Regions from separate parts of the Actinoallomurus vinaceus genome, predicted to be linked through region 1. Evidence: riboswitches for the same ligand, from Rfam matches in the RefSeq annotation. Region 1 holds a riboswitch; the other holds the start of a gene.
What was found. A riboswitch is a leader RNA that binds a small molecule or an ion and turns the genes downstream of it on or off. The one in region 1 is predicted to bind thiamine pyrophosphate.

Region 1 (7,224 bases):
GCTCGCGGTCTACGTCGTGCGCGACGCCGCCGAGGTCCCGGGCGTCCAGTCGCTCGGCCCCGACCCGCTCGCCGACGGCTTCACCGCGGACACGCTGAAGGGCATCCTCGACGGCCGGCGCACCCAGATCAAGGGACTGCTGCGCGACCAGAGCGTGATCGCCGGCATCGGCAACGCTTACTCCGACGAGGTCCTGCACGTGGCGCGGATGTCGCCGTTCAAGCTGGCGGCGAGCTTCACGGACGAGGACGTCGCGACGCTGTACGACGCGATCATCCGCACGCTCGGCGACGCCGTCGAGCGCTCCCGGGGCCTGGCGGCCAAGGACCTCAAGGGAGAGAAGAAGGAGGGCCTGCGGGTGCACGGCCGGGCAGGCCAGAAGTGCCCGGTGTGCGGCGACACGATCAGAGAGGTGTCGTTCGCGGACTCCGCCCTGCAGTACTGCCCGACATGCCAGACGGGCGGAAAGCCCCTGGCCGACCGCCGGATGTCCCGGCTGCTCAAGTAGGCCACGCGCAGCGAGCCGCCGTCGACCGTTGTCAGCGCGCGGTCGCGGTCCGGCACGGCGGCACATCCGCCGCACCGGACCGGCGGAGGGCCGTGGTCAGCGGACCGGCGGGTGCGAGCCGAACAGCAGGGCCAGGGTGCCCCACCGCTTGATCTCGCAGCCGTTCTTGCGGCTGAACGTCGCGTCGACCTTCTTGCCGTTCCAGGTGCCGGTGACGGTGGCGGTCTCCGGCCCGCCGTAGATCTGGGTGCACATCACGTTCTTCGGCGTCGGCGCGAACGGGTCCTTGCCCGTCGCGGCCGCCGTGGCGAGCGCCGCGCACGCCTCCTTGGCCTTGGGCAGGTCGCCGCCGACGGGGTCGCAGGTGAGCGTCCTGGTCTTGGGCTGCGACGTCTGCGAGTCGCGCACCGTGATGGTCAGCCGGGTCTTTCCCGCCTGCCCCGGTGCCGAGGATCCGGGCGCGGAAGTGGACGGCCCGCTCGGCTTGACCGTCGCGGTGTCCTTCCCGCTGCCGCAACCGCCCAGCATGAGGGCGGCGGCGATGCCAGGGAGGGCGACGGCCGCTGGTCCCAGTCTGGTTAGAGATTGCCTCATGACGATTCGACGCCGGGCGTCGGCTCGTGGTTCCGTTAACTTGTGAATGCTTTCAGGGACCAGGTTCCCGCTGTGGAAGTCGCCAAGGTTCCGGACGACGCATACCTCCTGGACGTGCGCGAACTGGACGAATGGGAGGCTGGGCACGCGCCTCGCGCGATCCACATCCCGCTCAGCCAGCTCGGCGCCCGCGCGTCCGAGGTGCCCACCGGCGAGGACGTCTTCGTCATCTGCCGGTCGGGGGCCCGGTCGGCGTCGGTGGTCATGGCGTTCAACAACGCCGGCTGGAAGACCGCGAACGTCTCGGGCGGCATGCACGCCTGGGTCGCGGCGGGCCGTCCGATGGTCAGCGAATCGGGCGGAGAGCCATACGTCGCCTGATCGAGGTACATTAACGGCGGAAAAGTTCAGACTCGCGGGAGCTCGGGCGACGACCGGGCTGAGAGGGCGGCTTCACACGCGCCGCCGACCGCTCGAACCTGACCGGGTAATGCCGGCGTAGGGAGTGTGCCTTGAGCACTGCCGTCGACGAACGTCCACTCGACAACGAGGCCCCGTACACCCTCGATCAGCCCGCCCCCAAGGTCCTCAGCTTCTGGGACCAGAGCGCCTTCTGGGCCAACCTGGGCGTCAGTCTCCTCGCCTTCTCCGGCGCCTACACGGTGCTCGCGCCGGACGCCCAGGGCGCGCCCCGGCTCCCCATCGTCGCCGGGATCGTCGCCATGGTCGTCGGCACCGCGATCGGCGGGATCATGCTCGGGCTGGCGGCCGTGCCCGGCACCCGGGCCGGCGTTCCGGCGATGATGCTGCTGCGTGGCCTGTTCGGCACGCGCCTCTCGTACGTCCCCACCGTCCTGAACATCCTGCAGATGATCGGCTGGGGCACCTTCGAGCTGGTCACGATCGCGGGCGCGGCCAAGGAGCTCGTCGGCGGCGGCCCGCGCTGGGCGTACGTCATCGTCGCGGGCGTGGTCACGACCGTGCTGACCATCTGGCCGCTCGGCTCCGTCCGGGTCCTGCGCCGGTACGTCACCGTGGCGGTCATCCTGGCCCTCGTCTACTTCTACGTGCAGCTCGTCCGCCAGCCCCTCCCGAATCTCTCCCACGGGTCGTGGAGCCATTTCTGGATCGGCGCGGACGCCGCGCTGGCCGTCTCCATCTCCTGGGTGCCCATGGCGGCCGACTACACGCGGCACTCCCGCTCCGAGCGGGCGGCGTTCGGCGCCGCGAGCGTGGCGTACGGGCTGACGCAGATCGTCGCGTACGTCCTGGGCCTGCTGGCGCTCGCCCTGGTCGCCGGCGACTCTTCCAAGGTGTTCGGGCCGTTCCAGCACGTCGCCCTCGGCACGCTGTTCTTCGCGGTGTTCGTCCTGCGCGAGGCGGACCAGTCGTTCGCGAACGTCTACTCGACCGCGGTCTCGATCCAGAACCTCGTGCCCCGCGTGGACCGGCGGCTGCTCACCATCACGCTGGGCGCCCTGACGACGCTGCTCGCCCTCGCCCTGAACATGGACAACTACGCGGGCTTCCTCACGCTGATCGGGTCGGTGTTCGTGCCGATGCTCGGCGTGCTGGCCGTGGACTTCTTCTGCTTCACCGGACGGCGCGGCTGGGACGTCTCCGATCGCGCGCCCGCCCGCTGGGGGATGGTCGTGGCGTGGGCGGCGGGCATCGCGACGTACCAGCTCATCAATCCCGGCCAGGTCGGGTGGTGGTCGCGGATGTGGACGCACGCGCAGAGCGCGCTGCACTTCACCCCGGCCGACTGGATGAGCGCCTCGCTCCTGTCCTTCGCCGTCGCGGCGGCGGTCACCGGGGCGATCGGTCTCATTCGCCGGTGAAGACCCTCAATCGCACGTCACGGCGTCGTCGCGCCCGTCATGATGGGAGTACGGAGCGCGGGAGGCGATCACGATGGCGCAGTGTGATCACGACTGGGTGCAGACGGCGCCCAACCAGAAACGATGCCGCAAGTGTGGATTGGTGCTGACCTTCGCATAGGAGCGCGGCGCGGGTGGCACTATGGGCCGCGTGAGCTCGTCTGATGCGATGATGCGTGCGGCGGTGGCCTCCTCCGCCGACGCGATGATCGCGTTGGGGGCCGACCAGACCGTCCGGCTGTGGAACCCCGCCGCCGAGCGGATGTTCGGCTGGACGGCGGAGGAGGTGCTGGGCCGGCCGCTGCGCATCGTCCCCGAGGAGCACACCGCGGAGCACCGCGCCGTGCTCGAACGCGTCCGCGAGGGCGGCCACATCTCGTTCCTCACCCGGCGGCTGCACCGCGACGGCCGGTTGATCGACACCCGGGCGGTCGCCAGCGCGATGCGCGGCGAGGACGGTGAGTTCCTCGGCTGGGTCGGCCTCTACCGCCCGGTGCGGGAGGACGAGGCCGTTCAGCACCAGACGGCCGAGCGCATCCGCCTCGTGCGGCGGCTCAACGACGTGGTGGCCGACCTCAACGCCGAGCTGGAGCTCCCGGCGGTCCTGGACCGCGTCACGTCGGGTCTCATCGAGCTCACCGGCGCGGACGCCGCCGGCTTCGTCGTCATCGAGCAGGCCACCAACACGCTGCGGCTGGTCAGCATGACCGGCCTGCCCCGGCGGCTGCGCGGGGCGACCGCCGACCTGCGCTCCAGCCTCGTCGGCGAGCTGCTGCGCTCCGGCCGTACGGTCATGCTGGCCACGGCCGACACACGCAGCCTCGGCGACCTGATCTGGTCCGAGCTCGACGGCCTGCACACCATCGCCGTCGGCATCTCGAACGTCCAGGGCAGCCCGTACGGCGCGTTGTACGCCCTGTTCTCCAAGCGCAAGGCGGGGCACATCGAGCTGGAGCTCCTCGAGCTGTTCGCCGGGCACGCCGGAGTCGTCCTCGGGAACGCCATGAACTACGCCGAGGTGGTCCGGCAGCGCAGGCACGAGCGAGCGGTGATCGAGGCCAGCGCGGACGGCATCGCGGTGCTCGACCGCGACGGCGTCGTCCAGCGGTGGAATCCCTCGGCGCACCAGATCACCGGCCTCGCCCCCGAGGAGGTCATCGGCCGGCCGCTGCCGTTCGCGCTGCCCGATCCGGGCGGCGAGACGACGATCCAGCTGGAGTCCGGCACCTGGCTGAACGTCCTGCACACCGAGATCGAGGGCCACGACGAGGTGGTCGTGGACTTCCGCGACGTCACCGAGGCCAAGTCCCTCGAAGCGGCCAAGGACCTCTTCCTGTCCATGACCAGCCACGAGCTGCGTACGCCGATCACGGTCGTGCAGGGGTTCGCCAAGACGCTGGTCGACCGGTGGGAGAAGCTCGACGAGGCCGACCGGCGGCGCGCGGTCGCGACGATCGCCGACCGCGCGGACGCTCTCGGCCGTCTCGTCGACAACCTGCTGTACTCCCGTGCGGTGCCGGACGGGCTGAGCGTCACCAGTGAGCCGTTCGACCTGGGTCGGCTGCTGCGTGGCGCGGCGTACGGCTTCCGCGGCGTGTCGGAGCGCCACCTCGTCGAGCTGAAGATCGCCGAGGACCTGCCGCCGGCCCTCGGCGACTCGATGGCGACGGACATCATCGCCGGCCAGCTGCTGGAGAACGCGGTGAAGTACTCACCGGAAGGTGGCGTGATCACGGTCCGTGCGGGCGTCGACGGCGACGCCATCGTGGTGACGGTGGAGGACGACGGGATCGGGATCGCCGCCGACGACCGGGAGCGCGTCTTCGAGCGTTTCGTGCAGGGCGAGGCGGGGGACCGCCGTCGTTTCGGAGGCCTTGGACTCGGGCTGTACATCGTGCGCCGGCTGGCCCGTGCGCAGCAGGGCGACGTCTCCGCGCACCCGCGCGCGGACGGGCTGGGAGGCACCTGCATGCGGTTCACCCTCCCCAGATTTGGTGACTCTGAGTAACAGGTCATACTGGTGCATACCGCTCAAATGGGCTGATCTTCGCAGCGTGGCGGAGGTCACAGTTACACGTGGTGTTGGTAACAGATTCCTGTGGCACGGTTTCCGCGTTTTTTAAGCGGGCATTTCGGTTGTAACCGGGGTGACCACGTAACGGGGAGTATCCGGGAGCCAGTGCCCGGGGAGGTGAGGGTGTCGAGCGTCGTGTTCCTGCCACATGCGCCGTCCAGCGTCTCGGACGTGCGAAAGCGCCTGTGCGCCGACCTGCTCGCGTCCGGTGTGTACGAGGAGGTCGCGGACGACGCGGCCGTCGTCATCAGCGAGCTCATCAGCAATGCGCTGCGCCACGCACGTCCTTTGCCGTCCGGGGAGATCCGGGTGTCCTGGAGTCATGACGGCGACCTCATCCAGCTGGCCGTCAGCGACGGCGGTTCGATGACCGAACCGCGCCGGACGCGCGCGGCCCTGTCCTCGCTCGGCGGCCGCGGGCTCAGCATCGTCGAGACGCTTTCCGAAGGCTGGGGCGTCTCCCATGAGGACGACGGCACCACCGTCTGGGCCATCCTCCGGGCCATCCAGCCGGCCAACGGCCACCACGTGCCCGCGGTCCACCCGATGAAGATCGTTTTCGACCCCTCCTTCTGAGCGGTTCGTACCGGCAGCGGCGCCTCTTCCGGAAGAGGCGCCGTACGCTGCTCCCTGTCGTTCGCCATGTATCTTGGCGTTCAAAACGACTCGATGGTCGAGAGGCTTGATGTCGAGAGAACCTGGTGACGATCTCCGGCAGGCCGTCGGCGAGGAGATGCAGGCGATGCAGGCGGCCGTCGACGCGTACGACGAGGCGGCCGCACGGGTCCTCGGCGTCAACCGGACGGACCTGCGCTGCCTCGAACTGCTCATGCGGCACGGCGCGCTGACCCCCGGGCGCATCGGACCCGAGCTCGGCCTGACCACCGGCAGCGTCACGGCGATGCTCGACCGGCTGGAGCGCCTCGGCTACGCCACCCGGTCGCCCGACCCCGGCGACCGGCGCAAGGTGCTGGTCACGATGACCGATACCGCCCGCGAGAAGGCATGGCGACTGTACGGTCCGTTCGCCACCGAAGGCGACGCCCTCATGCGGGAGTACAGCGACGCCGACCTCGAAGTCCTGGCCGGCTTCCTGCGCCGCTCCCGCGAGCTCTACGAACGGCAGCTGGAGCGCACTCTCAAGGAGCACGCCGAGAAGTAGCACCCGGCGTCCTTCGGGCGCCGCAGACCGGCTTACCGCAGGTCGGTCACCCGGGGTCGGTCACCCGGGGTCGGTCACCCGGGGTCGGTTACACCGGGTCGCGGAGGATGGGGCAGGACATGCAGCGCGGGCCACCTCGGCCGCTGCCCAGCTCGCTGCCCTGGATCCGGATGACCTCGATGCCCGCCGCCTCCAGGCGCGCGTTGGTCTCGACGTTGCGCTCGTACGCGACCGCGAGGCGCGGGCCGATCGCGAGGGTGTTGTTGCCGTCGTCCCACTGCTCGCGTTCGGCGGTCACGGGATCGAGGCCGGTGTCGATCACCCGGAGCCGCTCGATGCCCATCGCCTCGGCGGCGGCCTCCAGGAACGGCCGGGCCCGCGAGACGCGCAGGTCGCCGTTGTCCTTCGTCACCGTGTAGGCGACCAGGGAGTACGCCACGGCCGGGTACATCACGACCTTGTCGACGTCGACCATCGTGCAGATCGTGTCGAGGTGCATCGTCGCGCGCTCCTGCGCGATCGGCACTGCCAGGACCGTGTGCGCGAGACCGGCGTCGAACGCGCGCCGGGCGATCCGCTCCACCCCGGCCGGGGTCGTACGCTCGCCGGTGCCGATCGCGAGCACGCCGGGGGCGAGCAGGAGGACGTCGCCGCCCTCGATGTGCTCCAGGCCCGGGTCGTACAGCTGCTTCGTGCCCTCGAACCGCGGGTGGTACCGGTAGATCACCCGGGTGAGGGCGGTCTCGCGGCTACGCGCTGGCATCGCGAGGCTCGTCACCGCGACCTGGTCGCCGACCCACACGCTGGAGTCGCGGGTGAACAGGACGTTCGGCAGCGGGTCGATGACGAAGTCGTGCCGGTCCATGAGCCGGTACACCAGGCCCCGTCCGGTCTTCAGCTCCTCATGGGCGAGTCCGGCCACGAGCACCTGGGTGAGGTCCTCGGTGGTCAGCTCGGCGAGGTGGCTCTCCAGGATGACGCGGAGCTGGTCGCCGAGCCGCTGGTC
Region 2 (7,224 bases), on a different contig from region 1:
GCGATGTCGCAGTCCTGGCAGTACGCCCCACCGTGGGCGTCGAGCAGCGGCGACGTCGCCGCCCATATGGCCGTCGCGGCCCCCTGTGCCGGAGTCTTGAACCCGGCCGCCGGCCGGCCCTCCGCGTCGATCCATCCCTGGGCGATCTGCTCGGCACGAGGGACGTGCCGCTGCAGCGGAGTCAGGATGCTGCCGGGGTGCACCGCGAAGGATCGCAGCCCGTCGGCCGCCCCGAGCGTGTCGAGATGCACGGCGAACAGGGCGTTCGCGGTCTTCGACTGCGCGTACGCCAGCCACCCGTCGTAGCCCGTGCGGAAGTGGAGGTCGTCCCAGCGGATGGGCGACAGGAAGTGCCCCGCCGAGGACACCGAGACGACCCTCGCCCGGCCGGGGGCCAGCGCCGGGCGGAGCCGGTTGACCAGGGCGAAGTGGCCAAGGTGGTTGGTCGCGAAGTGCGCCTCCCAGGCCGGGCCGACGCGCGTCTCCGGGCAGGCCATGATGCCCGCGCCGGCGATGACGATGTCGAGTGTGCGGCCCGTCTCCAGGATCCGGCCGGAGAAGACCCGGACGCTCTCCAGGTCCGCCAGGTCGAGTTCGTGGACCTCGGTGCCGGGGACGTCGCGGAGGGTCTCCTCCGCCGTGGCCCGCCGGCGGGCGGGGACGATGACGTGCGCTCCCGCCCGGGTGAGGGCGCGAGTGGTCTCCAGCCCCAGGCCGGAGTACCCACCGGTGACCAGAGCCGTCCGGCCCCACAGGTCGACCCCGGTCAGAACCTCCTCCGCCGTGCTCTGCGCGCCGAATCCACTGCCGATCCTCTGCTGTTTCGCTGCCATGGCTCAGGACGCTAAAACCTAGAGTGTTCTCTAGGTCAAGCTGTACGCTCGGTGCCGTGACGAGGCATGCGGAAGGGCTGTCGATCGGGCAGGTCGCGGACAAGACCGGGCTCAGCGTGCACGGCCTCCGGTTCTTCGAACGCGAAGGTCTCTTTCTCCGCCCGATCCGCCGGTCGGCGGGCGGCCAGCGGATCTACGACCCCGCCGACGTCGAGTGGCTGCTCCTGTGCAACAGGCTCCGCGACTCCGGCATGTCGATCGCCACGATGAGGCGGTTCGCCGAGCTTGTACGCTCCGGCCCCGGCAACGAGCGAGAGCGGCTGGCCCTGCTCGAGGAGCACGAGCGCACCGTCCGCGCCAAGATCGCAGAGCTGGCCGAGAGCCTCGAGGTCATCCACGGCAAGGTCACGGTCTACCGCCGGCACGTCGACAACGACACCGCCGCCGGCCTCTGGTCACCGACTCCCGACCGCTGACCCGTCAGCGGCGATCCGCGGCAGGGACGCGACGAGGAGAGCCGGGCCTGAGGCGGCGGAGTTCGGTCGCGATGATCCACGCGACGAGCAGGTCGATGGCCAGGCCGGACAACGCGGCGAACTGGTTGATCGTGAACTTGAAGACCTGCCCGGCGAGGATGTCCAGCAGCACTACGGCGTTGAACACCCGGAACGCCGCCGTACGATCGCGGCGCAGCCGCGCCAGGCCGTACGCGCCCAGAACCGTCGACACGACCGCGCAGCAGGCGACGGCCGCCACCGCGCCTGTCTCCCGTTCTCCGGCACGAGTCACGATGGCGTCATCGGCGATCACTCCGGCCATGGTCAGGGCCCCCTGGGCCACGAGGTAGCAGACGGCGACGCGGAGAACCATGCGGTGCGCGGCCAGCCGCCCGGCGACGGTACGGGCACGGGCCACCGCCGTACGCACCGGGCGCGGGGTGGCGGGCCGCCGGTCGGGTGCCGCCGCGAGGAGGTGCAGCAGGGCGGCCTGGGCCTCGCCGTCCACCTCCTCGATCAGGCGTACCGCCGCACGGCGCTCCTCCGGCGTCAGCCCTGACGTTATCCCGGCCAGCGCCGCGGAGGCGGCGTTGACCGTACGCTCGCGCGGGGTGAGCAATGTCCGTCCGCCCGCCCGCTGGGTGAGGACGGCGAGCAGGGTGAAGGTGAGGTAGATGAGCCCTGCGGCCGGTCGGTAGAAGTAGCCGGTCTTGTGGACCAGCTTGCCGATCTCGTCGATGAACAGGCCGAAGCCCACGCCGCCCACCACAGTGGCCCACATTCGCGCCGGCCGGCCGAGGAAGACGACGGCGATGACCACGCCCGCCGCCATCAGCAGGCCACCCCACAGGGCGTGGGCGATGTGCAGATTCCCGCTGCCGACCTTGGGATAGCCGGCCTGCGCCAGGGAGGCCCGGGTCACGAGCACGGTGGCGATTCCCGAAAGGACGAATCCCCGCAGGTACGCCGCAGCGTTCGCCGCTCGGACGAGTCCGAATCGGTGCATCGACACTCCGGCCTGTTCCCTCCGCGTCACCCAGTGATCGGCAGCGTGGACGCGCCGGCTCCCGATCTCTGCTCGGCAGCCCACGCTACGGCCGCACCGGCGCCCGGGACACTGCCGCCAGCCCCCGATCCGCCCGTACGGACAGCCCCACCTCCGGCGACGGCCTCCGGGGGGCCGCTACTGGTCCTTCCCTTTCGCCGTGAAGTGGCCGTTCTCCCGGAAGAGCACTCGTCCCTACGCTCGGATGCCTGAACCCGTCCTCGCCGACCAGCCCGTACGTGGGGAGCGTCCGTCGACGTTCGGCTCGCTCGCCCCGCCAGGAGACATCGATGATCACCATCCGGAAGCTCGTTCCGTCCGACAGGGACACCTGGGAGGACCTGTTCCGCGGTTACATCGACTTCTACGAGCGGGTGGAACCCGCGGAGATGTACGAGCGGGCGTGGAACGAGTTCCTGGCGGACACGCGCCTGCACGCCCTCGGCGCGACGCTGGACGGCCGGCTCGTCGGCATCGTGCACTTCCTCGTTCACGCCAGCACGTCGATACCCGACGCCGACGTCTGCTACCTGCAGGACCTGTTCACCGCACCGGACGCCCGGGGTTTGGGCGTGGGACGTGCCCTGATCTCGGCGGTAACCGACTGGGCCAAGGCCCACGACTGCGCCCGGGTGTACTGGCACACCCACGAGTCGAACACGACGGCGCGGCGCCTGTACGACAAGGTGGCCGAGAACCGCGGCTTCATCCAGTACCGGATCGAGCTGCCACGCTAGGTTCTGATCGACGTTCCTGCGGACAGCGAGAGAGCCTGGGATGTGGCGAGACCTGATCGAGCGGCTGTACGACGACGCCGAGTTCGCCGATCCCGCGTCCGACACGGACATCGATCAGATCGAGCGGCGATTGGGACAGCCGGTTCCGGAGGAGCTGCGGCGGCTGCTGCGGGAGACCGACGGCGTGCGGGCCGACTACGGATCCGGGCTGGTGTGGTCGCTTCAGGAGATCATCGAGCAGAACACCGAGTTCCGGGAGAGCGCGGACTTCGCCCTGCTGTACATGTCGTTCGGCCAGCTCATGTTCATGGCGGACGACGGTGGTGGGGATCGGTTCGCCTACGTCCGGGTCCCGGCCGGACGGCCCGATGACCTGTTCGTGTGGGACCACGAGACCGACGAACGCAGGTGGGTCGCCCGGTCGTTGCAGGACTACCTCGAGCGCCGGGCCGATGGCGACGACTGGTACAAGAAGGGCCTCTGAGGACGACTGCTCTCGGACGTCGCGCCGAGGTTGTCGGTGCGCCCCTGTTCAATGCGGGCATGGAGCCCGAGACGAACCAACGAGGGTTGTTCTGGGATGTGCTGGCGGGGCGGGTTCCCCCGCCGCCCGCCGCGTCGCTTCTGGGCTGGGAGCTCGTCGAACTGGACCCCGAGCGCGGCACCATCGAGGTGGCGTTTCAGGCGAGCGCGCGGTTCGCGAACCCTGTCGGTGTCATCCAGGGCGGGTTCCTGGCCGCCATGCTCGATGACACCATGGGGCCGGCGCTGGTGGCGACGCTCCCCGAGGATCAGTTCGCGCCAACCCTGGATCTGCACGTTCAGTTCCTTCGGCCCGCCCGCCCCGGGCGGCTGGTGGGGCGAGGACGTGTCGTGCAGCGCGGCAGGGACGTCTGCTTTCTGGCCAGCGAGCTCCTCGATCCCGACGGCAGGCCGGTCGCCACGGCGACCGCGACCGCGCGGATCCAGACCGTCCGAACGTGACCGCCGGCGATCCGCGTGACACCCGGTCCGCGAGGCCGCCGCCACGGCTGGTCATGACCGGCCGGTTGTTGTTACGGTCGGCGGTGACGCGGGGTGCCCGGAGCCTTTCCGGGCTGAGATCACACCCGTCGAACCTGATCTAGCTAGGACTAGCGAAGGGACGTCACCGGTGACCGGAGCTCTCCTGGTGTTGCTCGAACGTCCGCTCCTCGCCGTCCGGTGACCGCTGAGAGGATCCGATGTTCTGCGACGACGTGTGGAAGCGCTCGGCCCGCCTGATCCGCGCGATCCACGAGCACCCGTTCAACACCGCCCTCAGCGCCGGCACGCTCGACCGTGAGCGGTTCGCGTTCTACATCGTGCAGGACGCCCGCTACCTGGAGGCGTTCTCCCGGGCGCTCGCGCTCGCGTCCGCGCGGGCCACCGACACCGAGGACGCGGTCTTCTTTGCCGAGAGCGCGCACGCCGCGCTGGCGGCGGAGCGTACGCTGCACGCCGGCTACATCGAGGAGTTCGGCCTGACCGCCGACGACCTCGCGGGCATCGGCACCTCCCCCACCTGCCTCGGCTATTCGTCGTTCCTGCAGGCGACGGCCCTCGCCGACCCGTACCCGGTGCTCGCGGCGGCGGTACTCCCCTGCTTCTGGGTCTACCAGGACGTCGGCACGACCCTGCTGGAGAACACGGCAGGTGTCGAGGACCATCCTTATCGCGCTTGGATCGCGACCTACTCCGACCCGGCCTTCGCCGAATCGACCGAACGCGCCAAGAACATCACCGACCGCCTCGCGGCCACCACCGACGACGCCACCCGCGAGGCCATGGCCCGCGCCTTCTTCCGCGCCACCGAGTACGAATGGATGTTCTGGGACAGCGCCTGGCACCGCGAAACCTGGCCCACCGCCGAATGGCTGGCATAGCGACTCGCGGAGAGCGACTTACGACCATCTAAGCAAGGACCTCGCCCCGATCAGCGACTGCCCACCCACTGTCCGCGCATCGCAGGAGCCAGCGGATCACCCTCCTCGATCGGGGAGTGCTTGCAGTGATCGACTCGCGGCCCATAGTCCTCACGACATTCATTGTTCGGCCCAGACGAGCTTGCCGCCGTTGCGGCAGCGAACGGCGTCCCACCGATGACAAAGGAAGTCGATGATTTCCAGAGCTCGCTCATAATGAACTCAGCGTTCTCCCGGAGATCGGTAGGGAGCCGCCAGTGGCGGGTCACTTCAGCGACGAGCCGCCGGGCCAGCGGAACGGCATTCGAGGTGGCAGCCAGCGTCACCGCCTCGTGCTGCTTGGCGGGGAAGAACGCTTGGACCGGCATCATGCGACCGCCGCCCTTGGGCAGCGCGCCTCATCACAGCTGCCAGGAACGAGCCGGGCGCGTCCCAGTTTGGGTTGATTTGACACGTCGAACCACCGCCTCTGCCAACACTCTGATCTCGATCACTATTTGTGATCGAATCAATCTCTAGCGTCACAATGGCAGCAGCCAACACTCATCTGGGGCCAGAGGTCGAGCGTTGCCTGGGTGTTGCCGACCCTTCGTAATAGCGCCTTCACCTGCGATGGAGACGGCTACGGTGGTCGCACAAACAATGGTCTCGGCGTCGGGGGCCGTGATGAGTGATACGCCGTTCCGCCACCCACTGGCAGCGCTACGTGCCCAACTCGGGCTATCCGCCACGGAGTACTTGAGGCGTTTGGACGCCCACCACCGCTCGCTCGGCCACGGAGCAATGGCCACCCGGCGGGAGAAGGTCGCCCGCTGGGAGGCCGGTGTCTGCGCCCCCGAGTTGTCCGCACAACTGGCCATGGCCGATCTCCACAACGTCTCCCCCGTCTCGGTACGAGAACTCAGTTGGCCGGACTGGCTGCGCCTGGCGTTCGACGGCGACGACGCCGTTCTTGCCACACCCTGGACACCCATGGGTACGGTGACGTCGATGACCGCCACCGCGCGAGGAGGCTCCGTGGATCGACGCGGGTTCTTGATCGCCACCGGAACGACGCTCGCCGCGATCGCCGCAGACTGGACCGGATCGCTCGACCAAGTACCCGCCGCCTCGTCCGCTGGACGGCGCCGCTTGGATATGACGATGGTCACCCATCTAGAGCGCCGCCTGAATCACCTGCGGCACTTGGACGACGCCCTCGGCGGCGGGGACCTACGCCCTATTGCGATCGCCGAATTTCAGTTGGTCAGCAAACTCGCCGATGAGACCTCCTACGACCAGGCCACCGGGCGACGACTGTTCGCCACTCTGAGCGAGGCCGGACGGATTTGCGGCTGGTTGCACTTCGATCAAGGTCTACACGCCGCGGCCCAGAAGTACTACGTCACCGCCCTACGCGCGTCGGCCACCGCCGGCGATCGAGCGGTCGGCGCGAATGTACTGGCGTTCATGGCGATCCAGACGTATTCGGTCGGCAATCCACAAGACGCCGTCAACCTTGTCCAGACCGCCCAAGACCAACTCCGCCATCGTTCTACGCCACTTGTCCGCTCGATCCTGCACGCCCGCGCCGCCCGCGCATGGTCCAAGGCCCCTTATGGTCGCATCGCCTGTACCCGAGAACTCAACAAAGCACGCGATGCCCTCGCGGAGGGACGGCGCGATGACGACCCGCCGTGGGCCTACTGGGTCACCGAGGCCGAGATCGAAATGCTCGCCGGATCCTGCGCCCTCGATCTAGGTGACGCACGGCAGGCATTGCGGTTCTTCGATCACGCCCGAGCCGCCGACCACGCTGCCGACGGCTATATCCGCGACAACGCTTTGTTCCTCGCCCGCGCCGCCGACGCTCACTTGACCCTTGGCCAGATCGACGAGGCCTGCGATATCGCCCGCCAAGCCTACGAGCAAAGCGGCGGCGTCGACTCCGCACGACCTTCCGGCGCGCTCGCCGACTTCCGCAGCCGCCTCGTCCCCTATCGGAACCTCGCAGCCGCCCGCGAATTCCTCGCGCTTACGGCCTGAACCTGTTTCTTATACGTCGGCGAGGCGTACAAGATCTTCATCCACCCAGAATAACTCCAACCCGCAGACCAACGAACCAGGTCTCCCATAGAACTGCGGTAAGGACTCTGAAATCCAGGCAAACGCTATTCAGAAGCACACCTG

Region 2: it holds a riboswitch for thiamine pyrophosphate, as region 1 does, so the genes downstream of both, tenA (thiaminase II) here and ABEA24_RS45430 (purine-cytosine permease family protein) in region 1, are expected to answer to the same signal.

Annotation. Positions count from the first base shown of each region.
Region 1 is NZ_BAABHK010000020.1:67,362-74,585, reverse strand. Features, by position in the region: gene ABEA24_RS45445 (Fpg/Nei family DNA glycosylase) at 1-508, shown strand, start outside; gene ABEA24_RS45440 (SSI family serine proteinase inhibitor) at 605-1,102, opposite strand; gene ABEA24_RS45435 (rhodanese-like domain-containing protein) at 1,175-1,483, shown strand; TPP riboswitch at 1,508-1,624, shown strand; gene ABEA24_RS45430 (purine-cytosine permease family protein) at 1,615-2,943, shown strand; gene ABEA24_RS45425 (sensor histidine kinase) at 3,125-4,990, shown strand; gene ABEA24_RS45420 (ATP-binding protein) at 5,162-5,632, shown strand; gene ABEA24_RS45415 (MarR family winged helix-turn-helix transcriptional regulator) at 5,742-6,218, shown strand; gene ABEA24_RS45410 (arginine deiminase) at 6,307-7,224, opposite strand, start outside.
Region 2 is NZ_BAABHK010000015.1:141,169-148,392, reverse strand. Features, by position in the region: gene ABEA24_RS39820 (SDR family NAD(P)-dependent oxidoreductase) at 1-833, opposite strand, end outside; gene ABEA24_RS39815 (MerR family transcriptional regulator) at 890-1,309, shown strand; gene ABEA24_RS39810 (hypothetical protein) at 1,314-2,336, opposite strand; gene ABEA24_RS39805 (GNAT family N-acetyltransferase) at 2,666-3,112, shown strand; gene ABEA24_RS39800 (SMI1/KNR4 family protein) at 3,153-3,596, shown strand; gene ABEA24_RS39795 (PaaI family thioesterase) at 3,656-4,096, shown strand; TPP riboswitch at 4,176-4,274, shown strand; gene tenA (thiaminase II) at 4,336-5,016, shown strand; gene ABEA24_RS39785 (hypothetical protein) at 5,067-5,426, opposite strand; gene ABEA24_RS39780 (NsdA family TPR-like regulatory protein) at 5,668-7,080, shown strand.